3 regions of the Propionibacterium acidifaciens genome follow, and region 2 is predicted to be linked to each of the others. Evidence: riboswitches for the same ligand, from Rfam matches in the RefSeq annotation. Region 2 holds a riboswitch; each other region holds the start of a gene.
What was found. A riboswitch is a leader RNA that binds a small molecule or an ion and turns the genes downstream of it on or off. The one in region 2 is predicted to bind cobalamin.
Positions count from the first base shown of each region.

Region 1: linked by a shared signal. The riboswitch ahead of cobI (precorrin-2 C(20)-methyltransferase) and the one ahead of EGX94_RS07645 (ABC transporter substrate-binding protein) in region 2 are both predicted to bind cobalamin.
Region 3: linked by a shared signal. The riboswitch ahead of EGX94_RS05140 (energy-coupling factor ABC transporter permease) and the one ahead of EGX94_RS07645 (ABC transporter substrate-binding protein) in region 2 are both predicted to bind cobalamin.

Region 1 is NZ_CP033719.1:354,740-364,906, forward strand. Features, by position in the region: gene cobM (precorrin-4 C(11)-methyltransferase) at 1-828, opposite strand, end outside; gene cobI (precorrin-2 C(20)-methyltransferase) at 825-1,622, opposite strand; cobalamin riboswitch at 1,652-1,781, opposite strand; gene EGX94_RS01535 (DNA polymerase IV) at 1,903-3,369, opposite strand; gene EGX94_RS01540 (dihydrofolate reductase) at 3,373-3,942, opposite strand; gene EGX94_RS01545 (thymidylate synthase) at 3,939-4,751, opposite strand; partial or broken gene rdgB (RdgB/HAM1 family non-canonical purine NTP pyrophosphatase) at 5,085-5,705, opposite strand; gene rph (ribonuclease PH) at 5,702-6,463, opposite strand; gene murI (glutamate racemase) at 6,554-7,387, opposite strand; gene EGX94_RS01565 (DUF2017 domain-containing protein) at 7,648-8,235, opposite strand; gene clpS (ATP-dependent Clp protease adapter ClpS) at 8,235-8,543, opposite strand; gene EGX94_RS01575 (nicotinate phosphoribosyltransferase) at 8,701-10,056, shown strand; gene EGX94_RS01580 (1,4-dihydroxy-2-naphthoyl-CoA synthase) at 10,105-10,167, shown strand, end outside.
Region 2 is NZ_CP033719.1:1,811,477-1,821,643, reverse strand. Features, by position in the region: gene EGX94_RS07680 (phosphoenolpyruvate hydrolase family protein) at 1-225, opposite strand, end outside; gene EGX94_RS07675 (Tm-1-like ATP-binding domain-containing protein) at 235-1,467, opposite strand; gene EGX94_RS07670 (aminotransferase-like domain-containing protein) at 1,590-2,996, shown strand; gene EGX94_RS07665 (hypothetical protein) at 3,207-3,680, opposite strand; gene EGX94_RS07660 (ABC transporter ATP-binding protein) at 3,875-4,708, opposite strand; gene EGX94_RS07655 (FecCD family ABC transporter permease) at 4,705-5,730, opposite strand; gene EGX94_RS07650 (ABC transporter substrate-binding protein) at 5,742-6,773, opposite strand; gene EGX94_RS07645 (ABC transporter substrate-binding protein) at 6,895-7,932, opposite strand; cobalamin riboswitch at 7,989-8,165, opposite strand; gene EGX94_RS07640 (coiled-coil domain-containing protein) at 8,656-9,924, shown strand; gene EGX94_RS07635 (hypothetical protein) at 9,911-10,167, shown strand, end outside.
Region 3 is NZ_CP033719.1:1,203,589-1,213,755, reverse strand. Features, by position in the region: gene cobA (uroporphyrinogen-III C-methyltransferase) at 676-1,449, opposite strand; gene EGX94_RS05155 (energy-coupling factor ABC transporter ATP-binding protein) at 1,487-2,329, opposite strand; gene cbiQ (cobalt ECF transporter T component CbiQ) at 2,326-3,129, opposite strand; gene EGX94_RS05145 (energy-coupling factor ABC transporter substrate-binding protein) at 3,140-3,595, opposite strand; gene EGX94_RS05140 (energy-coupling factor ABC transporter permease) at 3,588-4,298, opposite strand; cobalamin riboswitch at 4,332-4,465, opposite strand; gene EGX94_RS05135 (VOC family protein) at 4,883-5,281, opposite strand; gene EGX94_RS05130 (Rossmann-like domain-containing protein) at 5,604-6,347, opposite strand; gene EGX94_RS05125 (hypothetical protein) at 6,658-7,014, shown strand; gene dnaK (molecular chaperone DnaK) at 7,407-9,266, shown strand; gene EGX94_RS14165 (nucleotide exchange factor GrpE) at 9,513-10,167, shown strand, end outside.

The DNA of each region.
Region 1 (10,167 bases), 1.5 Mb from region 2:
CGCGGTGATGGGCCCCTCGGCGAGGGCGGGGCCGACGAGCACGATGGTGTGCTTCCACAGCCGGTGGGCCCGCATCGTCTCGGACAGCCGGGACAGCTCGCAGCGGAACATCATCTCCTGCGGCCAGGTCACCGAGTAGCCGATGATGCACGGGGTGCCGGGCGGGTAGCCGCCGGCGAGGAGGGCGTCCTGGAGGGCGCGGTGGCGGGCCGCCGACAGGTAGACGGCCATGGTGGCGCCGTGCGCGGCGAACGAGGCGATGGTCTCCCCGTCCGGCATCGGGGTGCGGCCCCCCTCCAGGCGGGTGATGACGAGCGACTGGCTGACCTCGGGCACGGTGATCTCGACGTCCATGCGGGCGGCGGTGGCGCTGAAGGCCGAGATGCCCGGCACGGTCTCGACGTCGACGCCGAGGCGCCGACACAGGTCGCGCTGCTCGGCGGTGGCCCCGTAGAGGGACGGGTCGCCGGTGTGCACGCGGGCCACGAGGAGGTGCTCGTCGCGGGCGCGGGTGTACAGCGGGACGAGGTCCTCCAAGGGGATCGACGCGGAGTCGACGAGCTCGGCGTCCGGCCGGCGGTTCGCCACCATGTCGGGGTGGACGAGGCTGGACGCCCAGATGACGATGTCGGCCTCGGCGATGACGCGGGCGCCGCGCACGCTCACCAGGTCGGGGGCGCCGGGGCCCGCCCCGACGAAGACGACGAGGCCGCGCGGGCGGTCGTGCCCGGGGGCGGGGACCGGCGGCGCGTCGATCCGCGCATGGTCGATCGCGTCGACGTCGGGCTCGTCGTCCGCGGGCTCGGCTCCTGCGGGCCGCTCGCTCATATCCGGCCTCCTGTGATGGTGCGCTCGGGCGTCGTGAGGACGGCCGAGAAGTAGGGCAGCGTCTCGTCGGCGTCGATCTCGTCGAGGTCGACGAGCCGCTGGTCGGGCAGGGAGACGTCGGTGCCGATGACCGCCCGGCGGCCGCGCTCGCGCAGGGCCCGCAGCACCTCGGGCAGCGTGCGTCCTCCCTTGTAGATGGCGGCCGAATCGGCGACGTCGAGCAGCCGCCCGAGCCTGTCGGGCCCGACGGTGGCCGGCACGAGGGCGAGGATCTCGCGGCCCTCGGCCAGCGGGGTGGTGCTCGCGGCGGCCAGGGCCTGCATGGCGGTGATGCCGGGCACGAGCTCGTAGTCGACGTCGGGCATGCGCCGGGCGAGCGTGGCGCGCAGATAGCTGAAGGTGGAGAAGACGGCCGGGTCGCCGACGGTGGCGAAGGCGACGGTGCGGCAGCCGGACCCGAAGGCCTCGACGGCGGCGTCGGCGCTGGCCCGCCAGCTGTCGGCGCGGCGGGCGCCGACGCCGCGGCGCTGGGCCATCGAGAAGGGGATGCGCCTGATGCGGGCCGCGCCGTCGGGGACGACGTCGGCGATGATCCGCTCGGCGCGCCCGGGGCCGTCGGCGGAGGCCTCGGTGGCGGGGACGAGGATGACGCCGGCCGTCCGCAGCACCCTCGCCGCCTTGAAGGTGACCAGTTCGGGATCGCCGGGGCCCACCCCGACCCCGATGAAGCGCCGCCGGCCGCCGCCGCGACCGGGGCCGCCGGATCCGATGTCGGGGCGCGCGCTCTCGCTCACATGGCCTCCTCAGGTGCCTCGCCCAATGGTTCTCGCCGTGCAGCGCCGCGAGTGTCTGGCTGACCGGCCGGAGCCGGATCACAGTGGCGGGACCGCTCCGGACCACCGGCTCGGCCGGGCACCGGATTCCTCGTCGGAACTGCACTGCACAGTGTGTCACACGCCCGAAGCCCCCGCCCCCAGCCTCGGGCGCCGCAGGGCCCCGCGCGGCGGACCGGCGGCGGGCCGGCACGGCCCCGCGGCCCGGGCCCGCGACGGCCGGGCGCCCTCGGACGGCAGGTCAGTTGTGAACCGTGCGGGCGCTCTCCCCGGGCGACGGCCGGGCGTCCTCGGACGGCACCCGCGCGGCGCCCAGGTCGCGCATCCGGCGCGCCCAGCCCGGCCCGTGCCCGTCGTCCTCGTCGTCCTCGGGCACAGCGGCCGCCAGCGGGAGGAGCCCGGCGCGGTGCAGCAGGGGGTCGTCGGCGCGCAGGGAGCGGACCGGGCCGACGGGCCCGCCGCGGTGCTCGAAGCGCACCGTCACGATGCCGTGCCCCGAGCCCCACACCCAGCCGCGGCCCCATTCGTCGTGCTCGACGTCCATGCCGGGCGGGAAGCCGGCTTCCGGATGGCGCACCGTGACCGACGGGGCCGCCTCGTCGTGGCGCACGAGCCGGCCGGCGGCCGGCTCCGCGTCGTCGACCTCGAAGAGCTCCTCCTGGGCGGCCTGCGTGAAGTTCGAGACGCCCACGCCGAGGAGCCGTACGCCGCCGCGGGGGTCGATCGCCCCGGCCAGGCCCTGGGCGACGGCGGCGATGCGCTCGGGATGGTCGGTGGCGCCGAGCAGGGTGCGTGAGCGGCTCACCGTGCTGAAGTCGGCCATGCGGGCCTTGACGGTGACGGTGCGGGCGAACAGGCCCGCCCTGGCGAGCCGGACGGCGACGAGCCTGGCGTCGGCGGCGATGACCTCGGCGACCGCGGCCGACTCGGTGATGTCCTGCTCGAAGGTGTCCTCGACCGAGATCGACTTGGCCTCCCCTCGCGGCGCCACCGGCCGGTCGTCCTGCGCGAAGGCGATGCCGTGGACGTACTCCCCCACGGCCCGGCCGAGTTCGCGGACGAGCTCGCGGGGGCTCGCCTCGCGCAGCTCGGCGACCGTGCGGATCCCGAGTCGGCTGAGCTTCTCAGTGGTGGCCGGGCCGATGCCGGGGATGGCCCGCACGCTCATCGGCGCGATGAAGTCGGGCTCCCGGCCGGGGGCGATGATGCGGCTCCCGTCGGGCTTGGCGGACTCGGAGGCGAGCTTGGCGATGAACTTGCTGGAGCCGACGCCGACCGAGGCGTGGAGGCCCTCTGTGCGCTCCGTGATCTCGCGGCGCAGGCCCTCGACGAGCGCGGCGAGCGCCTCCGGCGAGGTGTCGCGCCCGCCGGCGGCCAGGTCGACGAAGGCCTCGTCGATGCTGAGGGGCTCGACGAGGGGGCTGAGCTCGCCGAGCAGAGCCATGACGATGCGGCTGGACTCGCGGTAGGCCTCGAAGCGGGTGGCCAGGTAGGCGGCGTGCGGGGCCAGGTGCCGGGCCTGGCCGGTGCCCATGGCCGAGTGGACGCCCAGTGCGCGGGCCTCGTAGCTGGCGGTCGCGACGACCCCGCGCCCTCCGACGCCCCCGACGACGACCGGCCTTCCGGCCAGCGAGGGCTTGTCGCGCTGCTCGACGGACGCGAAGAAGGCGTCGAGGTCGAGGTGCAGCACGGAGGCGGACGCTCGCATGACTCAGCCCTTCGCGCCGTCCAGCCCGTCGTCGCCTCCGGCCTGGGGGCGGATGCGCTCGTAGCGGACGACGTCGAACCGCTCGCCGACGATGCGCTCGGTCTCGCGCCAGCGGGCCGGGTCGATCGGCGGGAAGGTGACCGCGCCGGCGGCGTCGGCGTGCACGGCGGTGATGTCGAGCTCGTCGACCCGCCCCATGGCGGCCCGGTAGACCTCGCCGCCGCCGCAGATGAAGACCTTCTCGCGGTCGAGGCCGGCGGCGACGTCCAGGGCTTCGTCGAGGCTCGCCACGGCGATGCCGCGCGCCCCGGCCGGCGGGTCCTCCGGGAAGCGCACCGACGCCGGGTCTCGGCTGATGACGATGCTCGTGCGCCCGGCGAGCAGGCCCATGGTGCGGTGCGTGGCGTGTCCGAGGATGAGGGGGTGTCCGAACGTCGTCGCCTTGAAGCGGCGCCAGTCCTCGCGGAACCTGAAGGGCTGGTCGACGCCGTCGCCGATGACGCCGTTCGCGGCGACGAGGGCGATGGCAATGACCCGGGGAGCGGGCCCGGCGCCGCCCGAGGGCCCGCTCACACCGCCACCGGAGCCTTGATCGACGGGTACGGGTCGTAGCCGATGAGCTCGATGTCGCCCAGCTCGAAACCGTCGATGCTCGTCACCTCGGGATTGAGCCGCAGCCTCGGCAGGGGGCGCGGGGTGCGCGACAGCTGCTCGCGCACCTGCTCGACATGATTGCTGTAGACGTGCGCATCGCCCAGGGTGTGGACGAAGTCGCCGACGCGCAGCCCGCAGACCTGCGCCACCATGTGGGTGAGCAGGGCGTACGAGGCGATGTTGAAGGGCACCCCGAGGAACAGGTCGCACGAGCGCTGGTAGAGGCCGCAGCTCAACCGGGCGGGACCGTCGTCGGAGGCGGGGGCCACGTAGAACTGGAAGAGCAGATGGCACGGCGGCAACGCCATGCCCGGCACCTCGGCGACGTTCCAGGCCGAGACGACGAGGCGCCGCGAGTCGGGATTCATCCGGATCAGGTCGATCACCTGCGCCAGCTGGTCGATGGCGCCGCCGTCGTAGTCGGGCCAGCTGCGCCACTGGTGGCCGTAGATGGGGCCGAGGTCGCCGCTCTCGTCGGCCCACTCGTCCCAGATGTGGATGTCGTTCCCGTGCAGCCACGCGATGTTCGTGTCGCCGCGCAGGAACCACAGCAGCTCGCCGAAGACGCCGCGCGTGTACACCTTCTTCGTCGTGACGAGCGGGAAGCCGTCGTCGAGGTGGAAGCGCATCTGGTGACCGAAGATGCTGCGCGTGCCCGTGCCGGTGCGGTCGGAGCGGTCGACGCCGGTGGTCATGACGCGCTCGAGCAGGTCGAGGTACTGCTGCATGGGCCTCCTCGGTCTCGTGCGCCGACCAGGACCGGCGCGTCGGATTCGGTGGACGGGAACCAGGCTATGCTCCGGCGCCGACAGGACCGCCGACCACACCCCGGAGCGGACGGTTCCCCGTCCGATCCGTTCGGCTCAGGGCTCCAGCGGGGTCACGCCGCTCGTCGGCCCGGCGGCGCGGGTGGGCCGGGCCGCGGGCTGGGACTCCGGGCGCTGCACGGCGGGGATCTGGGCGGTCCACTCGCTGGCGGGCAGCGTCGGGGCCGGGCCCTCCCGGTCGGCGCCCGGCACCGTGTCCGGCTCGACGTGCAGGCCCTCGGGGACCGGCAGGCCGAGCTCGCGGGCGACAATCGGCAGCATCGCCCGCACGGCACGGCCGCGGTGGCTGATCGCGTCCTTCTCGCCGGCGGCCATCTCGGCGGCGGTGCGCAGCCGCCCCTCGGCGTCGGGCAGTTGCTCGTCGGGCACGAAGATCGGGTCGTAGCCGAAACCGCGCGAGCCCTTGGGACGGTTCGTGAGGTGGCCGGCCATCTCGCCACGGGTCGTGAACTCGCGGCCGTCGGGCATGACGAGCGCCATGACCGCGACGAACTGGGCCTGCCGGCGCCCCCGCGGGACGTCTTCGATCTGGCGCAGGACGAGCTCGAGGTTGGCGATGTCCTCCTGCTCGGGGCCGTTCCAGCGGGAGCTGCGCACGCCGGGCATGCCGCCCAGCGCGTCGACGCAGATGCCGGAGTCGTCGGCGAGCGCCGGCAGCCCCGAGTGGACCATACCCTCGCGCGCCTTGATGAGGGCGTTGCCCTCGAAGGTCCACTCGGACTCCTCGGGGTCGGGGTAGGGGTCGATGTCCTTGAGGCTCACGACCTCCAGGTCCATGCCGCAGTCGGCGATGATGCGGCGCAGCTCGGTGAGCTTCTTCGCATTGCCGGTGGCCAGGAGCACGCGCCGGGTCACAGGGCAGCCCTCCCCTCGGGGTCGGCGAGCGCCCTGGACTGGAGCCCGCTGAGCCGGGCGCAGCCGGCCTGTCCGAGGTCGAGCAGCGCGCCGAGCGTCTCCCGGCCGAAGGCGGCGCCCTCGCCGGTGCCCTGCACCTCGACGAAGTCCCCGTCGCCGGTGCACACGATGTTCATGTCGACGTCGGCGCGGGAGTCCTCGGCGTAGGCGAGGTCGGTCATCGGGACGCCGTCGACGACGCCGACGCTGATCGCCGCGACCGAGCCGGTCAGCGGCTCGCCGGCCAGCGCGCCACGGGCGCGCAGCCACTCGACGGCGTCGTGCAGGGCGACGTAGGCACCGGTGATGGAGGCGGTGCGAGTGCCGCCGTCGGCCTGGAGGACGTCGCAGTCGATGACGATCGTGTTCTCGCCGAGGGCCCGGTCGTCGAGGACGCCGCGCAGGCTGCGGCCGATGAGGCGGCTGATCTCGTGGGTGCGCCCGCCGACCCGGCCCCGCCGCGACTCGCGGTCGGAACGGGTGCTCGTGGAGCGCGGGAGCATCTCGTACTCGCTGGTCACCCAGCCGAGCCCGGAGCCCCGGCGCCAGCGCGGGACGCCTTCGGTGACCGACGCGGCGACGAGCACGCGGGTCCTGCCGCACTCGATGAGGCAGGAGCCCTCGGCATGGTCGAGCCAGCCACGGGTGATGGTCACGGGACGCAGTTCATCGAGCGCGCGGCCGTCGGCGCGCACCGTCGTCTTCACGGAGTCGGACACGAGTGCCAAGATACCCGCGCCGGGCGGCGCACCGCACCGTGTCGACCCCGGGAGGGTCGGGCAGAGCCCAGACGACCCCGGAGGGCGGGCTCAACGCCCGTCGATGCTGGCCGACTCCACCTGGCTCACGAAGCCCCCCATGAGGCGCCGACCCAGGCCCTGGAAGTGCTCGGCGTCGCCGGTGGTGAGGAAGCGGCGGGTCGGCTCGTGGTCGAGATCGTCGCGCAGCAGGTCCAGGCGGGTCAGCTCGGCGAAGACGGTGCGGGCGCACTCGTCGGAGCTGGAGACGAGAGTGACGCGTTCGCCCATGACGTAGCTGATGACGCCCGACAGGAGCGGGTAGTGCGTGCAGCCGAGGATGAGCGTGTCGACGTCGGCCTCCTGGAGCGGGGCGAGGTACTCGCGGGCGGTCGCGAGGATACGGGGGCCGGTCGTGACGCCCGTCTCGACGTACTCGACGAACTTCGGGCACACCTGCGTGAACAGCTGGACGGGCGAGGCGCCGAGGGCGTCGTCGTAGGCGAGCGAGCTCGCGGTGGCCTGCGTGCTGATGACGCCGATGCGGCCGTTGCGGGTGATCGCGGCGGCCTTGCGGGCGGCCGGCACGACCACCTCGACGACCGGCACGTCGTAGCGCTCGCGGGCGTCGCGCAGGGCTGCCGCCGAGCCCGTGTTGCAGGCGATGACGAGGGCCTTCACGCCCCGATGGACGAGATCGTCGAGGGCCTCCAGGACGAAGCCGCGCACCTGGGCGATCGGGCGCGGGCCGTAGGGGGCGCGGGCCGTGTCGCCCAGGTAGAGGATGTCCTCGTGCGGCAGCAGGTCGACGACCGAGCGGGCCACCGTCAGGCCACCGAAGCCGGAGTCGAAGACGCCGATCGGCGCGTTCGCGTCGCCCGCCGCGGCGGGCGCGTCGTCGGTCACCGGTGAGTCCGTCGTGTCGAGTTCCGGGTTGAGCACGCCTCCGATCCTAGTCTCCGCCCCGGCCGCCCCGCGCCGCGGAGCCCGTGCGGGCCCCGGGCCGGCGACGGCGGGCCGCGCGCATCGCACCCCGGATCCGCGTCCCGTACCGGCGGGCCCGCATCGTCGGCCATGGCGGCGGGCCGGTCCCCGACCGGCCCGGGAGTCGGGTCCCCGCCGCCGACGGTCCATGGCACGGGCCCGGCCCCCTGCCCGGTGGGGGGTCAGTGGAGGCAGTCGAGGAGGGACTCCTGCACCCAGCCGAGCCATTCGTAGACCGAGAAGACGGCGGCCATCGGGTCGTCCTCGGGCAGCTCGGCGAGCCGGTCGGCGTCGTCGGCGGTGAGGATGCCCAGACGCACCGACAGGGCCAGGCGCACGGCGGTGAGGGTCTTGAGCCAGGCGTCGATGTGCTCGTCCGGCACGGCGCAGCGCATGTCGCCGCCCACCTGGTTGAGATCGGAGAGCATCGCCACGGCGGCGTCGAGCTTGGCGTCGCGCTGCTCGGCGAGACTGAAGCGGCGGAACTCGGACGAGGCCTGCGGATCGTTCTGGTAGGCGTCGGGGAAGAGCCGCCGCAGGGCCGGGTCGACGTCGGGGTTGCGGCGGAAGTCGTCGGTCGGCGGGTCGTTGAGCTCGCGCTCGAGCTCGGCGAAGAGGTCCTGCTCCCCCAACCCGTTCGTCGTCCTGGGGGGCATGTCGTCGCCGGTGAGCAGTTCCATGAACTGGTCGACGAGGCTCGTCATGACGCTGAGCTCGGCGGCCTCGAAGGTGCAGGTGAGCTGCCCGCGGCGGCGGCGGAAGGAGTGCACTACTCGCCCCTGCCGACGGTGGCCCACAGGCCGAAGCCGTGCATGGCGTTGACGTCGCGCTCCATCCGCTCGCGGCTCCCGGAGCTGACGACCGCCCTGCCCTCCATGTGCACCTGCATCATGAGGCGCTCGGCGCGGTCGCGCGAGTAGTGGAAGTAGGTGCAGAAGACATGGGTGACGTAGCTCATGAGGTTCACGGGGTCGTCCCAGACGATCGTCACCCAGCTGCGATTGCCCACGGCCTCCTCGGCAGGACGCTCGACGAGGGCGGTACCGCCGCTGGGCGCCTGAGGGGGAGCTTCCATCATGGTTCCATTCTGTCTCACGAGTCAACCGGGGCCGGCGCCCCGGCCGGGGGGACGGTCCGGCCCCGTGGCCACGGGGAACGGGCCGGCCCGGCACTGCTTTCCGACCATGGATCGACATCGGCGTCGGACGCCGGGCGCCGCGCCGTAGGGTGGCCCCATGCCCACAACGTCACTGCTCACCGACATGTACGAGCTCACGATGGTCAAAGCCGCCCTCCACGCGAGCCGGGCCAACCGCCACGTGCTCTTCGAGCTGTTCCCCCGCCGCCTGCCCCAGGGCCGCTCGTACGGCGTCGTGGCCGGGGTCGGGCGCGCCCTCGCGGCCCTCGCCGACTTCCGCTTCGGCGACGAGGAGATCGACTACCTGCTGCGCGAGGGCGTCGCCGACGACGCCCTCGCCGAGTACCTGGCCGGCTACCGCTTCCACGGCGACATCGTCGGCTACCCCGAGGGCGAGCTCTACTTCGGCGGCTCCCCCCTGCTGCAGGTCGAGGGCTCGTTCGCCGAGGTCGTGCTCCTCGAGACGCTGCTGCTGTCGATCTACAACCACGACTGCGCGATCGCCGCGGCCGCCTCCCGCATGACGATGGCCGCCCAGGGCCGCCCGATCGCCGAGTTCGGCGCCCGGCGCACTCACGAGGCCTCAGCCGTCGCGGCCGCCCGCGCCGCCTGGATCGCCGGCTTCAGCTCCACCTCCGACCTCGAGGCGGGCCGCACCTGGGGCATCCCCGTGTCGGGCACCGCGGCCCACGCGTTCACGATGCTCTTCGACTCCGAGGCCGAGGCCTTCGGCGCCCAGCTCGAGTGGCTCGGCGAGGACACGACGCTGCTCGTCGACACCTACGACATCGACGCCGCGATCGAGAAGGCCGTCGAGCTGACCGGCGGCGCCCTCGGCGGCGTGCGCATCGACTCGGGCGATCTGTTCACCGAGGTCACCCACGTGCGCGAGCTGCTCGACCGGCTCGGCGCGACGAGCACGCGGATCATCGTGACGAACGACCTCGACGAGTACCAGATCGCCGCCCTGCGCGGCGCCCCCGTCGACGGCTTCGGCGTCGGCACCTCCCTGGTCACCGGCTCGGGGCATCCCACGTGCGGCTTCGTCTACAAGCTCGTCGCCCGCGCCACCGCCGACTCCCCCGACGCGCCGCTCATCGACGTGGCGAAGAAGTCGGCGAACAAGAGGACGATCGGCGGCCGCAAGTTCGCGCTGCGCTCCATCGACGAGCGGGGGAAGGCCCAGGCCGAGGTGATCGGCGTCAACGCCGCCCCACGCGCCGACTCGGGCGACCGCACGCTGCTCGTCGACCTCGTGCGCAACGGCGAGGCCGTCGGCGCCGAGCCCCTGCAGGACGCCCGCGACCGGCACGAGGCCGCCCGCGCCGAGCTGCCGATCGACGCCCAGCGCATCTCGAACGCCGAGCCGGCCGTCCCGACGATCATCCTCGACGAGCAGGGCCGCGAGCTCGACAACGTCTACGCCGCGGGCCGGCCGGCGGAGAACGTCTGACGGCCCATCGGGCCCGGCCTCCGGCGGGGCGGGTGATAGCTTCGGCCCATGAGCAGTCTTCCCGGCGTTTCCGACACCTTCGACGCAGCGCGCTGGCGCGAGGCCCGGCCC
Region 2 (10,167 bases):
CATCTCCATGACGATGGCATTGGCGTCGCCGTAGGCGAGCAGCCCGGACAGGGAGCCGCGACCGGCCATGCGGAAGCGCCCCGAGTTGTAGATGATGAGCAGGTCGATGCCGCCGGCCTCGGCGGACTTCGCGGAGATACCGGTGCCCGCACCACCGCCGATGACGGGCCTGCCCTCGGCGACCTGACGACGGAAACCATCCAGGATCTCGTGACGTGACGACATTGTTCCTCCTCAGTGCTCGGAGTTCTTGATGAGTTCATCGAGGGCCTCGGCCATGTCACGGCCGAAACCCGGGTCGTTGATCGTCTGGTCCTTCTCGACCACGACGACGTCGCTGCCCGCCAGCCCCTCGCGCAGGGCGTCGAAGAGCCGCTCGTCCGCGCCCTCGTCGCGGAAGGGGCCGCCCTCGACGTCGATGCCGGAGAGGCCCCGCAGCGGAATGTGCAGCCGGACCGGGCCGTTCGACGCGGCGAGCTTGTGGGCGATCCGGCGCCCCAGCTCGGCCATCTCGTCCGGCGTGGTCCGCATGAGAGTGACCGTCGGGTTGTGGACGAGGAAGGTCCGGCCGCCGAACCTCTCGGGAACGGTGCTCCTCGGTCCGAAGTTGACCATGTCCAGGGCCCCGAGGCTCACGACCTGTGGGACGCCCAGGGCTCCCGCCCTCTCCAGCCGGTGGGGGCCGGCGCTGAGCACGCCCCCGACGAGCTCGTCCGCGAGCTCCGTGGTCGTGAGGTCGAGGACGCCCGTCACGAGACCGGACTCGACGAGCTTCTCCATGGCGCGCCCGCCGGCGCCGGTGGCGTGGAAGACGAGGACCTCGTAGCCCAGCTCGTTCAGGCGCTCGCGGGCCTCGTCCGCGGCGGGCGTGGTGAGCCCGAACATCGTGATGGCCACGACCGGCGGCCGGTCGGCGTCAACGGGTTCGCTCCGGCGCCTCTCGCAGGCCCGGGCCATCGCGGCGATGCCGGCGCACGCATTGCCGAGGATCGGCGCCGAGACGTCGTTGACGCCGGCGATGTCCACCACCGAGTACATGATCGTCGCGTCCACGTCGCCGACGTAGGGCCTCACGTCCCCCGACGCCATCGTCGAGACGAGCAGTTTGGGCAGACCGACCGGCAGCGCCTGCATCACGGCCCCGACGACCGAGCTGCCACCGGAGCCGCCCACCCCGAGCAGACCCTGGATGCGTCCCTCCCCGGCCATCGCGCGGGCGAGGACCGCCGCCCCGCGCGACATCGTCGCCATCGACCGTCCGCGGTCGCGGGCCGCCCTCAACTCCTCGGGGTCCTCCCCGGCCGCCACGATCACCTCGTCCGAGGTGACATCGGCCATCGGACTCCTCGAGAAGGAGCCCACGTCCATCATGCACGTCCCGACGCCGTGCTCGCGCAACCGTTCACGCAGCCAGGCGTACTCCTCGGCCTTGGTGTCGAGCGTGCCCACAAGCAGGACAACCGCCATGCTCTCACTCCTTCGTGATCCGCACCATGCCCACGACTCTAGGGGCGGAGGCCGTCACGGCGATGGGCCGGTTGGGAGCAATTGGTCCGTTCGCGGATCGCGGCGGGGAGAAGACTTGACCCATGGCAGTCATCAGTCGCACCGCCGCGGAGCTGTCGGCGATGCTGGGGCCATGGCAGGACGGCAGGGGCCCCCTGTCCTCGGCGCTCGCGGACGGGATCGCCGAACTCATCGACGCGAACATGATCCCGGCGGGCACGGCCCTGCCCGCCCAGCGCGAGCTCGCCCGGCAGCTGGGCATCGCTCGCGGCACCGTCACGAGCGCCTACGGGCTCCTCGAACAGCGGGGACGACTGCTGACCCGGACGGGATCGGGTTCGAGGGTGCGCGCCGAGCCGAGCGCCCCGGGCGCGAACCTGACCGGGCGCCTGTTCTCCTTCTCGGACGAGTCCCGCCGGCGGATCGACCTGTCGAGCGGCGCCCTCCCGGCCTCCGCGGTGGCCCGTGAGGTGATGGGGCAGATCCGCTTCGACGCCCTCCACGACTATCTGCCCACCAACGGCTACTTCCCGGCGGGGCTGCCCGCCCTGCGGACGGCCATCGCGGAGCGGCTGAGCCGCGACGGGGTGGCGACGGCGCCGGACCAGATCGTGGTGACCAGCGGCGCCCAGCACGCGACGTCCCTGGTGTTCGGCACCTATCTGACCGCCGGGGACGAGGTGGTCGTCGAGGATCCCAGCTATCGCGGCGCGCTGGAGACCCTCCGGACGAGAGGGGCCCGGATGAGGAGCGTGCCCTTCGAGCGGCACGGCATCAACCTGCCCCTCCTCGAGCAGGCCCTGGCGAAGAGGCCGGTGCTGGCCTATCTCCAGACCGGCGTCCACAACCCCACCGGCCTCGCGACGGACCCGGCCAGGCGCCGCCGGCTCGCCTCGGCGCTCGCCGGCGGCCGCACCCTCGCCGTCGAGGACTGCTGCTCCTACGACCTCACCCTCGAGGGCCGCCCCGGGCGGACGCTTGCGGGGCTCCTCCCGGACGACCGGCTCGTCTCGATCGGGAGCCTGTCGAAGCTCTTCTGGGGCGGGATCCGCGTGGGGTGGATCAGGACGTCCCGCTCCCGGGTGCGGACCCTTCTCGAGGCGCGCAAGGCCGTCGACCTGAGCACCTCGGTCATCGACCAGTTGATCGCCGTCCGCCTGCTCGAACGCGCGGACGAGGCGCGGCGCGAACGCGCAGCGATGCTCTCCGTCGCCAGATCCATCGCCGAGGGGCTCCTCCACGAGCACCTCCCCCGCTGGACGTGGCCGCCCGTCGACGGCGGCGCGGCTCTGTGGATCGACACCGGCGAGGACGCCGCGGCCCTCGCCGAACGGGCGAAACAGGCTGGTCTCCTCATCTCGGCCGGACCGAACTTCTCGGCCCACGGATCCCACCGGACGCATTTGCGGCTCCCCGTGGCCCGCGACCGCACGACCCTCGACAGGGCGCTGGCGACCATCGCCGGGCTGACCACCGACCGGCGCCGATGAGGTCCGTTCACAAGGACCCGAATCCGATCAAGGGTGCCGCCCCTGGTCGGGAGCGCCCCATGGATGCCGTGAACAAGCCTCGCATGACGTGCGGGAGTCCGGACCCCACGACGGAACCACCGCTCCACGCGCGCCGGCCCACCAGCCGGCCAGCCGTTCCCGCACGGCCCTCCCAGTGCCGGCATGGAATTCCATCCCCGCATGGGCGAATCATCCCCCCGGGCAATAGTGGTCATCGACCTCTGTCACCACGCCGCCTTCGTCCGTGAACATGGCATAGCGCACAGCAAGATGCGAGGGCATGATTGCCGCTTCGTCCTCATAAAGAGGGTAGCAGTAGCCATGGCCGCCGCACTCCTCTGCTTCGCCGTACCTTTCTTCGACCTCGGTGATGCTGCTTCCGATGATCCAATCGTCGTCATACTTCAACCGGATGAGACCGTAATGCCCACCGAGCGCCCACCAGAATGCCGTGCTCCCCAGCAGATGGATGGTCATCAGGGTTGCACCGGCGCTCAGCACGACCCTTCTGCGAGCCCGCACGGCCGCACCACCGGAAATGATGGCGACAACCGCAGCGACGATGACGAGGAGCACTCCGAGCGCATGGAGCAAGAAAAATAAGGACGTATACCTGTCTCCCGGATCAGAGACGGACGCGAGAATCGCGATGGCAACAATCACCAGTCCGGCCGCAAGGAGCACAGGCGCCCATCCCCTTCTCCTCTCCCCTGCTCGTTCCACTCTTCAACTCCCTCCGGGGGTCATGCAGCACTCTTCGCCTCGGACGACGGCCATCGCCCTCGAATCCTGCGGAACAGTCTTGCACGGCCCTCGGCGCCTCCGCCGTTCCTCCCGGCCCCGGCGACCGCCCTGCCTCACCCGCCACCGTCCCCACCGGGATCCGGTCCGGTCCCCCCGCCCGCGTCCTCCCCCGCCGCGGCGATGTCCGAGCGCAGATACTGGAACAGCGGCGGCCCGTCCGGGTCGGGGTGGAGCACTCGCACCTCGACCCTGTAGACCTCGCGCACCACCTCGGCCGTCAGCACCCGCGCAGGCGGCCCGTAGTGCACGGCCCGCCCGTCCTGGAGCACGAGCACCTCGTCGCAGTAGGCGGCCGCCAGGTTGAGGTCGTGCAGGGCGACGACGACGGTCAGCCCCGTCGCCCGCACCCGGTCGAGCATGTCGAGCTGGTGGGCGATGTCGAGGTGGTTCGTCGGCTCGTCGAGCAGCATGATGCGGCCCTCCTGCGCGAAGGCCCGGGCGATCTGCACGCGCTGCTGCTCGCCGCCCGACAGGGACTGCCAGTGGCGCTGCAGCAGCTGCTCGACGCCCGTCTGCCGCGCGGCGCGTCGAACGACCCCGCGGTCGTGCCGGCTGATGCCGGACCAGCGGCCGCGGTGCGGGATGCGCCCCAGGTCGATGACGTCCTCGACGATCACGTCCTGCTCGGTCGTGGCCTGCTGCTGCACGGCCACGAGGGTGCGGGCCATCTCGCGGCGGCCCCACTGCGAGTAGTCGCGCCCGTCGAGGCTCAACTCGCCGTGGTCGGGCGCGACGAGCCTCGCCAGGACGTTCATGAGCGTCGACTTCCCGGCGCCGTTGGGCCCCAGCAGCCCCAGCACGTGGCCGGGGACGGCGGTCACGTCGATGCCGTCGATGATGACCGTGCCGCCCGCCGACCAGCCGACGCCCTTCGCCTCGAGCCTCATCGGGAACCCCTCCTCCTCGACAGCAGCACGGCGAACACGGGCACGCCGACCATCGCCGTGATGACGCCGACCGGCACCTCCAGCGGGGCGAACGCCGAGCGGGCGATCGTGTCGGCCCACAGCAGGAAGATCGCGCCGAGCACCGCCGAGACCGGCAGCACCCCGCGGTGCCGCGAGCCGACGAGCATGCGCGCCATGTGCGGCAGCACCAGGCCGACGAAGCCGATGGCCCCGCTGGAGGCCACGACGACCGCGGTGAGCAGGGCGGTGAGCACGAGCAGCGTCACCCGGGTGCGCCGCACCGCCACCCCCAGCGAGGCCGCCTGGCGCTCGCCGAAGGTGAAGGCGTCGAGCGAACCGGCCATGCCCAGGGCCAGCGCCATGATGACGGCGAAGCCCGCCGCCGTCTGCGCCACGTCGGTCCAGGAGGCGCTGGCCAGGGAGCCCATGAGCCAGTACAGGACGCCGCGCGTCGTGTTCGCGTCGGCCCCGACCATGATGATGAACGAGGTGAGCGCCGAGAAGCCCTGCGTGACGGCCACGCCGGCCAGCACGATCTTGTCGGTCGTCCCGCCGGCCAGTCCGGCCAGGGCGAGCATGATCGCGAACGCGCCGAGGGCGCCGACGAAGGCGCCGCCCGACAGGCCGAGGGCCGAGCCGACGCCCAGCACGAGGACGAGGACCGCACCGGTCGAGGCTCCCGAGGAGACGCCCAGCAGATAGGGCTCGGCCAGCGGGTTGCGCAGCAGCGACTGCATGATGACCCCGCAGATGCTCAGCGAGGCGCCGCAGGCGGCGGCCAGCAGGACGCGCGGCAGGCGCAGCTGCCAGACCATCGCCACCTGGAGCGTCGTGAGGCCCGGATCGCCGGCCAGGTGCAGCCTGCTGGCCAGCACCGACCACACCTGGCCGACACCGAGGTCGGCGGGGCCGAAGGTGATGGCCGTCACCACCGACACTGCGAGGAGGACGACGCCGACGGCGGTGACGAGCCCGGCGTTGAACCGCCCGGAGCGCGCCATGGGCCGCGGGCTCATCGCAGCCCGTACTGCTTCAGACCGGCGCCGATCTTCTCGGCCAGGTCGACGGTGCGGATCGACGGGTTCATGTCGCCGCCGGCGACGATGATGAAGCGGTCGTTGCGCACCGCGCCCATCTGGGCCGTGACCGGGTTGGACCTGAGGTAGTCGATCTTGGCCTGCGCCGTCTCGGCGGTCTGCGACTTGCGGGTGAGGTCGCCGAGGACGAGGACGTCGGGATTCTTGGCGGCCAGGTCCTCCCAGCTGACCTGCGGCCACTCCTTGGCGTCGTCGGAGTAGACGTTCGTCACCTTGAGGTCGTTGGAGATCATCTGCGAGGCGCCGGTGCCTCCGGCGACGTACGGGGACTCGGAGTTGGCGAACCAGAAGGCGGCGCTCACCTCGCCGCCGTCGACGTTCGCGCCGGAGACGGCGGCGTCGAGGCGGCCCCGCAGCGAGTCGACCAGCTCGTTGCCCTTGTCGGGCACGCCGTGGATGGCGGCCAGGTCGTCGATCTCCTGGTAGATGTCGTCCATCGCGAGCACCTCGGACCTCTCGGAGTCGCCGTCCCCGCTGTCGCCCTTCTCGCACTGGTTCGGGGCGAGATAGGCGGGCACGCCGAGGTTGGCGTAGCTGGCGTAGGAGCCCGAGCCGGTGTCGTCGAGCGTGTTGGGGAACGACGCCGAGACGAAGTCGGGGCTCGCCGCGAGGACCGTCTCGAACGAGGCGTTGTTGTCGGCCAGACGCGGGACCTCGTCGTTCTCGGCCTCGAGACTGCTCAGCACCGGATCGGTCCACGTGGCGGTGCCGACCATCGTGTCGGCGACGCCGAGGGAGAGCTGGATCTCGGTGGACGACTGGTTCAGCGAGACGGTGCGCTCGGGGGCCTTGTCGAAGTGCAGCTCGTGGCCGCAGTTGGTGATGGTCAGCGGGAAGCCGCCCGCGGCCGAGCCGGACTGCGTGGACGAGTCGCCGGCATTGCCCGAGCAGCCGGCGAGCAGCAGCGAGGCGGCGGCCAGGCCGATGAGCGGGGTGCGGATGCGCATGATGTTCGTTCCTCCTTGCGATGGCCCGGTGGACGGGGGACGCCGTGGCACGGGCGGCGTCCCGGTCGCGCGCTCGCGGAGCCGGGCGGGCGCGGGCGGCGATGGTGCAGATGGGTGCGGGTCAGCCGGATTCGGCGAGGGCCCCGGCCAGGGCCTCGGCGAGGTCGACGGTGCGCATCGACGGGTCGAGCGAGGAGCCAGGGACGATGACGTAGCGCCTGTTGCGCACCGCGTCCATCTGGGCCGTGACCGGGTTGGACTCGAGGTGGGCGATCTTGTCGTCGGCGGTGTCCCCGGACTGCATGGCGCGCTTGAGGTCGCCGAGGACGAGGACGTCGGGGTTCTTGGCCGCGACGTCCTCCCAGTTCACCTGCGGCCATTCCTCGTCGGAGTCGGCGTAGATGTTCGTGGCTCCGACGGTGTCGGCGGCGATCTGCGGGGCCCCGATGCCGCCCGCGCTGTAGGGGACCTCGTCGGAGGAGTACCAGTAGAAGACGGTCCTGCCCCGGGAGCCGGCATCCGAGGCCGTCCTCGCGGCCGCGTCCATGCGGGCCCGGAGCTCGCCGACGAGCTCGTCGCCGCGCTCTGGTACGCCGTGGATGGCGGCCAGGTCGCGGATCTCCTGGTGGATGTCGTCCATCGTCAGGCGCCGGCCGGTCGTGTTGTTGTTGACGATCGTGCACTCGTACTCGGGCAGGTACGCCGGGATGCCGAGCTCGGCGAACTTCGACTGCGGGGCGACGCCCTCGTCGGTGAAGGTGTACTCGAAGGCCGCGGTGACCAGGTCGGGGTTCTTGTCGAGCACCGTTTCGAGCGACGGGTAGTTCATGGCGAGCTGCTCGATCGAGGAGTTCTCGTCGGCGTACTCGTCGAGCACCTGGTCGGACCAGGCGGCTGTGCCGACCATCTGCGGGCCGGCCCCGAGGGCGAGCTGGATCTCGGTGGAGGCCTGGTTGATCGTCACCGCGCGTTGGGGAGGCGCGTCGAAGTGGAGCTCCTGGCCGCAGCGGGTCATCGTCAGCGGGAAGCCGGCCTGGACCGAGGCCGGGGCGGACGAGGATCCGGCGCCCGCCGAGCCCGACGAGCAGCCCGCTGCGATGAGCGCGCAGCAGCAGATGACCGTACCGATGCGGATGGCAGGGGGAATTGTCCGCCCCATGGCGGTTCTCCTTCGAGGTCGGGGTGCATGCGCGGCACCCGCTGCCTGCGCCCCGTCCTCGGGACGCGTCACCGATCGGTCTTCGGACTCGGGCTCGCCCGCCGGGATCGTCCTTCCCAGGCCGTGGTGCCCAGTGGATCGTCGATCCGGCGTCACCCATACCGCTGCGCGTCAGTTCCGGCCTCGCACCGGATTCCCTGCTCCTGCGAGCACTCGATGACGCGAGCACCATATCCCATTGCCGTCGTCAGGACGAGCAGGGGGCAGCGGCCCGCCAGCACCGACGACGACTCAGTACGATGCGTCCCGAGCACCGAGCGGCTGCACCGCCATCGGGGGACTCAACGACGCGCAGGGACTCGACGGCGCGTCCCGCCGACAGCACGGGCGGCGCAACCCGGGCTCCGACGCCGCCCGCATCCGGAGGGCGCGCCCTCCGGATGCGCCGCGCCCGGCGCGGACCGCTTCCCCTTCGTGGCCTCGGCAGTTATCGTGATCCTGAGGCGTTCGTCGCGCCGCTCCACTCTCCGCGCCCGCGGGCGCGGGTGACGCGTGACCGTCGCGACCGCGAGAGCGCGCCGCAGGCCCGACCGGGCCGGGCGCGCTCCCACGAACAACAGAAAGCAGAGAACCGTGAATCGGGACCTTCCCCTTTACTCGAAAACGGCTTCTCGTGCCGGGCACCGCCGGTGGCGTCCCGCACGAGTCGCGCTGTCCGTCGCGGTGGCGTCCGCCCTGCTCCTGGCCCAGGGAGCCGCGAGCGCCCGCGCCGACGACCTCGATGACCAGTACGCCGCGCTCCAGGACCAGATCGCCGGTTCGTCCGGCGCCGTGTCCGACGGCTACGCAGCCCTCGACGCGGCGATGAGCGCCCTCACGGCCTCCCGCGACGAGCTGGCCGGCGCCCAGCAGGCCGCCGACGCCGCGAACCGGGCCCAGCAGGACGCCCAGAGCGCCGCCGACGCCGCATCGGCCGCCCTCACCACGGCCCAGGACAACCGGCAGGCCGCGCAGAGCGAGGTCGATGCCGCCCAGACGCGGGTCGACACGGCCAAGCAGGAGGTCGGCATGGTCGCCAGCCAGGCCGCCCAGCAGAGCACCGGGCTCACGAGCATCGCCCTGCTCATCGGCGACGGATCGACCAACCGGATCAGCAACCGCGTCCAGTGGGCCAACCAGTCCTTCTCGGCCACCGAGACCAAGGTGAACGCCTACCAGGACGCCCTCGACGAGCTCCAGACCAAGCGGGACGCGCTGGTGACGGCCGAGAACGACGCCCAGACCGCCCGCGACAACGCGGTCGGACAGCTCGACGCCGCCCGGACCGCCGCCCGGACCGCCGCCGACGCCGCGGCGACAGTCCAGACGAGGGTCGACGCGAACCAGGCCGCCCTGGCCACGGCCCAGGAGCTCGTCGACCAGGCGGTGTCCGACGACGAGACGCTGAAGGGCCGGGCGGGCGACCTGGCCGCGCGGATCCAGGCCCGCGACGAGGAGGCCGCCGCCGCTGCCGCCGCCTCCGCCGCAGCGGCCGCCCGGTCCAGCGTCGAGGCGGGGGCCAGTTGGCTCACGGCGAACATCGCGCCCGGGCAGATCGCTCCGTACAGCGTCGACGAGGCCGTGTCCACGGCCCGGTCGCTCGAGGGGAACATGTACTACGGGAACATGTGCCTGGCCCTCGTCGCCGCCTTCTACGGCTACACCAGCTCCGGGGTGAACTCGGCCACCGACGCCGCGGCCACCATCGAGGCGGCCGGGCAGATGCAGCACGACACCTCGAACATCCCCGTGGGCGCCCTCGTCTGGTACGACGGCACGCCCGCCGGCAATCCCTACGGCCACGTGGCCATGTACGCCGGCAACGGCATGATCTACTCCAACGGCGCGGCGAACGGCGGCGTCGGGATGATCTCGCTCGACACACCGTCGGCGGGCTGGGGCGAACCGCTCATCGGCTGGTCCAGCGTCTGGCTGCCGAATGCGACCGCCTGAGCCTTCGGCGGGCCTCCCGCGCGGGCACGGCTCGTCGAACCGCGCCGCAGGCCGCGCGAGGACGCTCGGCGGCCGTCTCGCCGCGGCGTTCGCCGCCGTCTGCCTGTGCGGCTGCGCCGCAGCGCCCGCGACGAGCACCCCCGCGTCCTCGACGGCGGCGACGCCGTCCGGGGCGTGGTCCGACGCGGCGGGCGCGTCCCTGCCGCAGGGCTGCGACACCGGCGGGCTCGGCCCCCCGGACGG
Region 3 (10,167 bases), 610 kb from region 2:
GGATCTTCCGGGCCGGCCGGGCCGGTTGCGCCGGGGCGTCGCCGCCGCCGCGCCCGGAATGAGACGGGTGGGCGGCGTCGCGCATGGTCCGGCCCGGCGGGGATCCGCCCACCCGGCGGTCGTCGTGGATTGTTTCCCGGGGGAGGGGTCGTCGGGGGCGCGATCGCCGGTCGCATGCGCGCCGGGCTCGTCGCCGGGGCCTCGGCCACGGCCTGTCCGCCGATCCGTGGTGTCGGGGTCCTCCACTCGGATCGGGGGGCTCGATGCACGTCGGCCGGATGCACGGGGTTCATGGCCGGCCGCGGGGTTCTCCCGTCCGTCGGGCGGGCCGGCAGCTGCTGTGGCAATGCCGCCGCCGAGTCGTTCACCGCGGTCTCGAGGGAGGGAACTCGTGAACCGTGGGGTCCGCTCGGCCCGGGACCATGCGATCCGGGACGTGACAGCCCGGACCGGGTCACGATGCGATCGCGAGCGTCTCCACTCGGCGATCGACCACCGGACCCCCGACCAAGCCGACACTGAATGGAGACAACAACACAAGGCAGCAGCCCGAGACCACCCATCAACCACTGCCTGAAAAACCTATATCACTCCATGCGCCGCCCCGGCCCGGGACACGGCGGGCGGCCTCGTGGCCGTGGACGGCCGCGCCGGTCGCGATGGGGTACGGCCGGTTCAGTGGTCGCTCGGCGCCCGGCGCTCCGGGTGGTCGAGGTCGATGGCCGCCAGCTCGCCGACGATGACCAGTGACGGGGGCCGCACCCGGCGGGCCTCCATCGCAGCGGCGGCCTCGCCGAGGGTCGTCGTCCACGAGGCCTGGTCGGGCAGCGAGGCGTTCGAGACGATGCCGACGGGCGTGCCGGGCGCCAGGCCGCCGGCGATGAGTTCGGGGGCGATGTCGCGCAGGTGCGCGACGCCCATGAGGATCACGAGCGTCGTGCGGCTGCGGGCCAGCTCGCGCCAGGGCACCTCGGAGCGGGGGTCGTTCGGCGAGACGTGGCCCGAGACCACGGTGAAGCCCTGCACCAGGTGACGGTGCGTCAGCGGGATGCCGGCCAGCGCCGGGCCCGAGGTGGACGAGGTGACGCCCGGCACGACGCGCACCGGCACGCCGGCCTCGGCGCAGGCCTGCCACTCCTCGCCGCCGCGGCCGAAGACGAAGCAGTCGCCGCCCTTGAGTCGCACGACCCGTCGGCCGCGCCGCGCATGGGCGACGAGCAGCCGGTTGATCTCCTCCTGGGGCACGTAGGAGCCCTGCGGGACCTTGCCGACCGGGACGCGTTCGGCGTCGGCGGGCGCCTGGTCGAGGACCTCGGCCGGGGCCAGCCGGTCGTAGAGCACGACATCGGCCTGCCGGATCGCCTTGAGCCCGGCGACGGTGATGAGGTCGGGGTCGCCGGGGCCGCCGCCCACGAGGGTGACGGTGCCGGGCTGCAGCGTGATGTCCATCTGTCCTTCCTGACGATCGGCGCGCGGTCCGGCAGGATCAGCGCGCTGCCCCGTCGTGGGCGCCCGCGGGCCGTTCGTCCGTGAGCATGGCGATCGCCTGCTCAAGGTTACGGGGTCGCCGGTCGAGGCCGAGCGCCGCGGCCAGCGCGAGCGTCCAGGGCTTCTCCAGGTGGGCCCGCGCGATGAGCCCGGAGTCGGCCAGCAGCTCGTCGACCGGGCCCTGGCGCACGGCGGCGTCGCAGACCACGGCGGCCTCGTCGGCCCAGTCCAGGGCCAGCGCCACGTCGTGGGTGGCCATGAGGATCGTCGCCCCGGCCGCGGTGAGCCGGTCGAGCGCCTCGCGCATCTGCCGCACACCGGCCGGGTCGAGGCCGGCAGTCGGCTCGTCCAGCAGCAGCAGGTCCGGGCGCATCGCCACCGCGCCGGCCGTCGCGACGCGCTTGCGCTCGCCGTACGACAGGTGGTGGGTGGCGCGCTCGGCGAGGTGATCGGCGCCGAGCAGCCGCAGGGACTGGTCCACGCGCTCGCGCACCTCGTCGACGGGCAGACCCAGGTTCATCGGGCCGAACGAGACGTCCTGGGCCACGTCGGCGCTGAACAGCTGGGCGTCGGGGTCCTGCAGGACCATCTGGACGTGGCGGCGGTGCTCGCGCAGCCCCTTGCGCGACCAGTCGAGCGGTTCGCCCTCGCGCAGCACCCGGCCCGAGGCCGGCTCCAGCGAGCCCGCCAGGACGCTCATGAGCGTCGTCTTGCCCGAGCCGTTCGCCCCGAGGAGCGCCAGGCGGGTGCCCCGCTCGATGTGCAGGGTGACGCCGTCGAGCACCCTGGGGCGGCCGGGGTGGCCGGCGACGACGTGATCGGCCTGAAGAAGTGCGGTCATGATGCGGTGCCCCCCAGACTGAGTGCCCAGATCGCCGCGATGACGGCGAGGGTGATGACGATGAAGCGGGGCGAGGCCCGGCGCCGTACGGGCAGGGTGGCCAGTGTGGTCTCGAAGCCGCGGTGGCTCATGCCCTCGTTGAGGCGCCCGGCGCGCTCCCAGGCGAGGATGCCGATGGCGCCGATGGCGGCCGCCGTGTTGTCCCAACGCCGGCGCAGTCCGTGCATGGGGCCGACGGGGTTGTCGCCGAGGCGGCAGCGCTGGGCCTCCATGACGGTGAGCATCGTGTCGAGGATGACGAACAGCAGCCGGTAGGTCAGGTTGGCGATCTCCAGCAGCGGCTCCGGCACGTGGAAGCGGCGCAGCCAGGTCAGCAGGTCGACCATCGGCGTGGTGGTGGCGAGAACCATGACGGACAGGGTGCCCGACATGCCGTGCAGGAACAGGCGCAGGGCCTGCACCGACGAGGTGGGCCCGATGCTCAGCGCTCCGAGGCTCCACCAGGCGTCCGTGGGCGTCCGGCCCACCGCCAGGAGCACCGAGACGCCGCCCAGCACGAGGAAGACGAGGGGGGCGCTCATCGCCTCGGCCAGCACGTGGAGGCGGATGCGGGCCGAGCCGAGGATGAAGGCGACGGCGGCGACCGAGACGAGGACGGTGCCCGGCCAGACCGGCGCGAGGAGCGCCGTGAGCACCAGGCCCATCGAGCAGAGCACCTTCTCACCGACGCGGCGACGCCGCCATGGGGAGTCCCAGGCGGCGTCGTCGAGAGCGTTGATGTGGTGGGAGTGGTTGTTCATCGGGCCCGGGTCATTCGTTCGTCGTCCGGTCCAGGGCGGCGTCGGCGGCCACCTGTGCGTCGGCGACCCTGGCGGCGTCGGACGAGCCGGCCTCGGCGGCCGCCTCCTTGCCGGCGACCCGCCTGCCGCTCATGCGGCCGAGGCAGAAGAAGATGATGCCCGAGCCGATGGCCGCCTGGATGGCGAACAGGCCCGACTCGACCTCACCGGCCGGTTCGAACAGCGGCTTGAACCAGGGCTCGGCGCCGGCCTGCTCGGCCGCCTCGGTGGCCGCGTCGTCCGTGCCGCCGAAGGCCTCGTCCGGGTCGGAGGCCATCTTGTTGCCCACGACGAGCGAGATGAGGAAGATGAGGACGACGGCGCCGAGCAGCGCCCAGGTCACCCACTTCTTCGAGCTGGTCAGGGCGCTGGATCCGGTGTCCGCGGTCCCGGCCGCGCCGGTCCTGCTCGTGGTGGTCTCAGACATGGGAGTCCTCCTTCGCGACGGCCGCGGCGCCGGCCCGGCCTGCGCCGATGTCGAAGCCGAGACCGGCCAGTTGCGGGGCGGCGACCCTCACCAGGAAGCGGAACAGGAGGATGCCGAGGAAGCCCTCCATGATGGACAGCGGGACTTGCGAGACGGCGAAGATGCCGAGGAACTTGAGGGCCGCGCCGACGACGCCGCTGGAGGCGTCGGGGAAGGCGAAGGCCAGCTGGAAGCTCGTCACGCAGTAGGTGGCGAGGTCGCTGATCGCCATGCACAGGAAGATCGCCAGGGCGTTCGGCCCGTGCAGCCTCTTCGTGAGCAGGTAGACCCAGTAGCCGATCCACGGGCCCGCGATGGCCATGGAGAAGGTGTTGGCGCCGAGGGTCGTGATGCCGCCGTGGGCGAGCAGCAGGGCCTGGAAGACGAGCACGATGACGCCCATGAACGCCATGACCGGCGGTTTGAACAGGATCGCCCCGACGCCGGTGCCGGTGGGGTGCGAGCTCGAGCCGGTGACGCTCGGCAGCTTGATGGAGCTGAGCAGGAAGGTGCAGGCGCCGGCGGTGGCGAGCAGGAGCTTGTTCTCGGGGTGCTCCCTGACCTCCTTGACGACCTTCACCGCCCCGTGGATCACGAACGGAGCGGCCGCCGCGTACCAGATGGCGCATTGGGCTGGGGGGAGAACGCCTTCAGCGATGTGCATGAAGTCATTCCTTTCTCGGGATCGTGCGTCCCGTCGCGGAAAGGGCCCCGAGCAGGACGTTCTCTGGCTCGCATCTCGTCGATGCTCACAGTGGCGCGACCGTGCCGGACTCCCACCGGCTTCCCGTCGCTGTCAGGGGCTTGTGCACTCGGGATTATTGCACCCGCGGGGTCCGAGCCCCCAGGCGACTCCCGGGAAGTCCCCGCGCCTCTGATCTGCTTTCGTGATTGCGCATGACGGCATGGAACGACTGACTAGGGAACGGACTGGTGGGGCCGGTCGCGGGTTCGGGGGCGCCCGCTCCCGTCAGTGCCCTTCTCACCGTCGTCCCGTCCCGCCCGGGCCGGGCGCTCCGCCGCGCGGAGAACGAGGAAGGAGCGCTGCACCGGGTCCCGCCCGCCTTCGGGACGCCGGGCGGTCGCCCGGATGCCGGATGACCCGTTCGCAGGGCCCACGGGCGCTCCGCCGCGCGGAGAACGAGGACGCTCGGAGGACTCTCCCTTTTCGACCCTCATCGTCATTGCGCATGCTCCGCACAGCGAGTCCGCTCGCAGAGTCCGCTCGGACCGCTTCGGTCGGGGCCGTCAGGACAGCGTGTAGAACTCCAGCGCGATGTTGTCCGGGTCGCGGAAGGCGATGAGCGCGCCGGTGGCTCCGCGGACGATGCCGCTGTTCTCCACGCCCGCACTCCCGAGCCGGGCCTCCCAGGCGCGCAGCACGGCCGTGTCGGGCACCGCGAGGCTCAGATGGTCCAGGCCGGCGCGGTGCTCGTCGAAGGGGCCGGGTGCCGCGGTCCTGCCGTGGCTGACGAGGCCGAGCGTCACCGGGCCGAGCTGCACCAGCGCCTTCGTCATGGGGCCGATGTCGAGGCGTCGCAGCTCCCGGGCGCCCAGCACCCGCGTGTACCAGGTCACGCTCGTGTCGAGGTCGGTGACGGTGATGCCGATGTGGTGGACGCCGGTGATCTGCGGGTACGCGCTCATGGCATCGAGTGAACCACCCGGATCGTCTCAGGACGAGGGCCCGGGCGAGCTGGCTCCGGCGGGCGCGACGACCCGATCCGGACGGGCTCGCAGCGCTCCTCGGCTCCTCCTCCGCCCGGGGCGGCGCACGTGCGCGAGCGTGCACGTCTCGGGGCGGGGCCCGGGGCCTCTCCCGCCCGGGCGGTGACGGCATCGGTCGGGCGCTGGCGTCGTCCCTGCGTCCTGTCTCGTCGTGCGGAGACGTTCACTGCGCGCAGATCGACTGTCATCGCGCATTCTTCGCACGGTGAGTCCGCTGAGTCCGTTCGGGGCGGGCGCGGCGTCAGCGCTCGGCGAGCAGGGGCAGGGCGAACCGCCGCAGCGCCGGCGAACCGGTGAGACGGCGCGCGCCCATCCCGGCGTCCCGGAAGCATCGGTCGGGGTCGACGACGACCGCCCCGTCGATCTCGCGGACACAGGCGGGGTAGGCCTCGGGCGCCGGGGGAGCGCTCGGCCCCACCAGGTGCACCCGCGCCCCGGCGCAGAGCTCGAGCAGGCGCGGAAGGGTCTTGTTGGTCAGCGCCGAGCCGGTGATCGCGACGACCTCGCGGCCGGGCAGCTCGTACTCGCAGGCGGAATCGGGCAGGTCGTCGCCGCGGGGGCGCCGCTCCAGGACGACGGTCCGCCCGCCCAGCTGCTCGACGAAGGAGAAGTGCCCGATGACCGCGCTGCGGCTTCCGACCAGCACCGGCACGAGTCGGGCGCCGGCCTCGGCGCGTTCGTCCCAGGCCAGTCCCGGACGACCGGTCAGCCGCTCGGGCCGGGCGTACCAGGCGTTGAGCGCGGCGACCCCGAGGCTCGCCAGGCGCAGGTCCCAGCTCGTCGCGAGCGCGGCCACCTCGTGCAGCCCGGCCCCGACGACCGCCGGCTCGGGCCCGGTCGGCCCGCCCCGGTAGGTCATCGCCACGCCCATCGTCCCCGCGTCGGTGCCGACGACCGTCCAGCGGTTCACCAGCGCCCTCGTCACGGTGATGCCCTCGGGCACCCCGCCGATGAGTCGTCCGTACAGCTCCCATGGGTCCGCCATGGCGCACCTCCCGTTCGGGCCGCGGCTCCGGGGCCGTGGCGCATCCGCGCTCGACATCGTGCCACGCATTCGCGGACCCGGCATCCCGGCCCGATCGGAGCCGGACGGGCCTGTCCACGGGCCCTCGACGACGGGCCCCGGCTACGCTGGGAGGCATGTTCGGGACGGGGCCTGTTCGCGGGGCCCGGCTGCGGGGCCGTCCGTGGCAGGAGCGCCGCGTGCCGGTGCTGCGCGCACGTGCCGCGGACCCGGGCCCGGCTCGGACGACCCCGGGCGCCGTCCCGGGTCGGACCCGCCGAAGGAGTCGACGATGACCATTCCCGTCCCGGGCGAGGCCCTGGCCGGCGTGCTCGCCCGCTTCGGCGCGGCCGTCATGGTGACGCCGCGGTCCGGCTCCTGGTCGCGCGTGCTCACCGTCGACGCACACGCCGAGACGACGCCGGCCGGCGTCGAGATCGTCGTCGAGTCGCCGCACCCGGCCGGTCTGCGCCGGGTCGCCGCCGAGCCGCTCGTCACCCTCGTCTGGCCGCCGCTCGTGCACCACGGGCACAGTCTCGTCGTCGATGGCTGGGGCCGTGTCGACGGGCCCGACATCCGCGTCCGCCTCGACCACGCCGTGCTGCACCGTCCCGGCTCCCACTCCGACGGGCCCGACTGGCTCTGGTGAGGGCCCGTGGCGACGGGAGGCCCTGTGGGGAGGGGGATGGTTCCTCTCCGCCGGGGCACGCCCGGGCCCGGCCGGGGAGCCCCATCGATCCCCGGGCCCGACAGGCCGGGGGAGCCGACGACGGGGGCCCCATCGGCTCCGCGCTCCGGAATAACCGGGGCCCGGAAACGGTTGAGCCAGGTGGACTCAATGAGATGAGTTGAGTGCGCTACACTCAATGAGGTGCCGCTCGGAAGGGCGCACCGCGAGAGCGGACGAGGCTTGCGGGCCGGATGCGGACAGCACCCTGCGCAGCCGGCCCGGACAATTCAACAGTCATCGGGGCGCCGCCGGGAGGCGGGGCCCGCAAGGAGGAGGACGGCGCAGGCCGTCCCACTAGTGGAGGAACAACAATGGCTCGTGCAGTAGGTATCGACCTCGGCACCACCAACTCGGTCATCGCCGTTCTCGAGGGCGGCGAGCCGACCGTCATCCAGAACGCCGAGGGCGCCCGCACCACCCCGTCGGTCGTCGCCTTCGCCAAGAACGGCGAGGTCCTCGTCGGCGACGTCGCCAAGCGACAGGCCGTCACCAACCCCGAGCGTACGATCCGCTCGGTCAAGCGCCACATGGGCACCAGCTGGACGGCCGAGGTCGACGGCAAGACCTACCGTCCCCAGCAGGTGAGCGCCTACGTGCTCCAGAAGCTGAAGCGCGACGCCGAGGCCTACCTGGGCGAGGACGTCACGAACGCCGTCATCACCGTTCCGGCCTACTTCGGCGACGCCGAGCGGCAGGCCACCAAGGAGGCCGGCGAGATCGCGGGCCTCACCGTCGACCGCATCATCAACGAGCCGACCGCGGCGGCCCTGGCCTACGGCCTCGACAAGGCCGACCAGGAGCAGACCGTCCTCGTCTTCGATCTCGGCGGCGGCACCTTCGACGTCTCGCTGCTGGACATCTCCGACGGCGTCTTCGAGGTGAAGGCCACCAAGGGCGACGCCCGCCTGGGCGGCGACGACTGGGACCAGCGCATCGTCGACTGGCTCATCGGCCAGTTCAAGAACAAGAACGGCGTCGACCTCGGCAACGACAAGATGGCCAAGCAGCGCCTCCAGGAGGCCGCCGAGAAGGCCAAGATCGAGCTGTCGCAGGCCACCAGCACGAACATCAACATCCCGTACATCACGGCCAACCAGGCCGGCCCGCTCCACCTGGAGGAGTCGCTCACCCGCGCCGAGTTCCAGCGCCTGACCCAGGACCTGCTGGACCGCTGCCGCGAGCCCTTCCGCTCCGTGCTCAAGGACGGCGGCACCGGCGTTGGCGACATCGACCAGATCATCCTCGTCGGCGGCTCCACCCGGATGCCGGCCGTGCGCGACCTGGTGAAGGAGCTCTCCGGCGGCAAGGACCCGAACCAGTCGGTCAACCCCGACGAGGTCGTCGCCATGGGCGCGAGCCTGCAGGCCGGCGTGCTCAAGGGCGAGGTCAAGGACGTGCTGCTGCTCGACGTCACCCCGCTGAGCCTGGGCATCGAGACCCGCGGCGGCGTCATGACGCGCATGATCGAGCGCAACACGACGATCCCGACCAAGCGCTCCGAGATCTTCACCACCGCCGAGGACAACCAGCCCTCGGTGATGATCCAGGTCTACCAGGGCGAGCGCGAGTTCGCCCGCGACAACAAGTCGCTCGGCAACTTCGAGCTCACCGGCCTCATGCCGGCCCCGCGCGGCATGCCGCAGATCGAGGTGACCTTCGACATCGACGCCAACGGCATCGTGCACGTCTATGCGAAGGACACCGCTACCGGCAAGGAGCAGTCCATGACCGTCACCGGCGGCTCGGCCCTGAGCAAGGACGAGATCGACCGCATGGTCAAGGACGCCGAGGCCAACGAGGCCGCCGACAAGAAGCGCCGCGAGGCCGTCGAGATGCGCAACGAGGCCGACGCGCTGGTCTTCCGCACCGAGAAGCTGCTGGCCGACAACGGCGAGCAGATCTCCGACGACGTCAAGGCGCCGGTCACCGAGGCCGTCGGGAAGCTGAAGGAGGCCCTCAAGGGCACCGACAACGACGACGAGGTGCGGGCCGCCATGGACGACCTCAACCAGAAGGCCTCGGCCATGGGCCAGGCCATGTACCAGGCCGCGCAGGCCGCTGCGGCGTCGGCGCCCTCCGGCGAGTCCGGCGGCTCGTCGTCCGACGGCGGCGACAACGGTGGTGACGGCGGCGACGTCGTCGATGCCGAGATCGTCGACGACGACAAGTGATCGTCGGCGCCGGGGCCGACGCGCCGGTGATGCCGGAGCGTCGGACCGGCGCCCGTACGATGGCTGCTCGTGGAGGCCGTCCCGTCACCCGGACGGCCTCCACGGTGCGGCTGCTCGCCGGGGCCCACGGACGGGGCCGGCGACGGGCAGAATCGAAGAGCATCCACTGGTCGTGCGGGGGCCGTCCCGCACGGCCGCACCGCACCGGGCGCCGACCCGGTGCCATCGCCACGAGGAGCGAACACGATGACCAAGACCCCGGACCGGGGCGCCGAGCCGGACGAGCCCGCCGAGGGCGTCGGCGAGGAGTTCGCCGGTCTCACCCCCGAGGAGTTCCTCGCGCGGACCGCCGGGAGTGCCGCCGCCGAGCCCGCCGTGCCCGCCGACGGGCACGAGGGCCAGCAGGACGACCCGCTGGCCGTCGCCCAGAAGGAGCTGGCCGAGCGCACCGAGGACCTTCAGCGGCTGCAGGCCGAGTACGTCAACTACCGCAAGCGCGTCGAACGGGACCGCGACGTCGCCCGCATCCAGGGCGTCGAGTCGATCGTCCGCGATCTCATGCCGGTGCTCGACGCCATCGGCCAGGCCGAGGCGCACGGCGAGCTGACCGGCGGTTTCAAGCTGGTGGCCGACGAGCTCACGAGGGTCACGGCCGGTCACGGGCTCGCCGCCTTCGGCGAGCCCGGTGAGGAGTTCGATCCGCGCCGCCACGAGGCCCTCATGCAGGTGCCGGTGCCCGGCGACGGCGAGATGAGCATCCACGAGGTCATGCAGAAGGGCTTCGAGCTGGGCGGCACCGTCGTGCGTCCGGCGCGCGTCGTCGTCGCCGTGCCCACCGGCGAGCCCGACGGCGACGACGGGCCGGGGCGGTCGTCCGACGGGCAGCCGTCCGAGGCGCCGG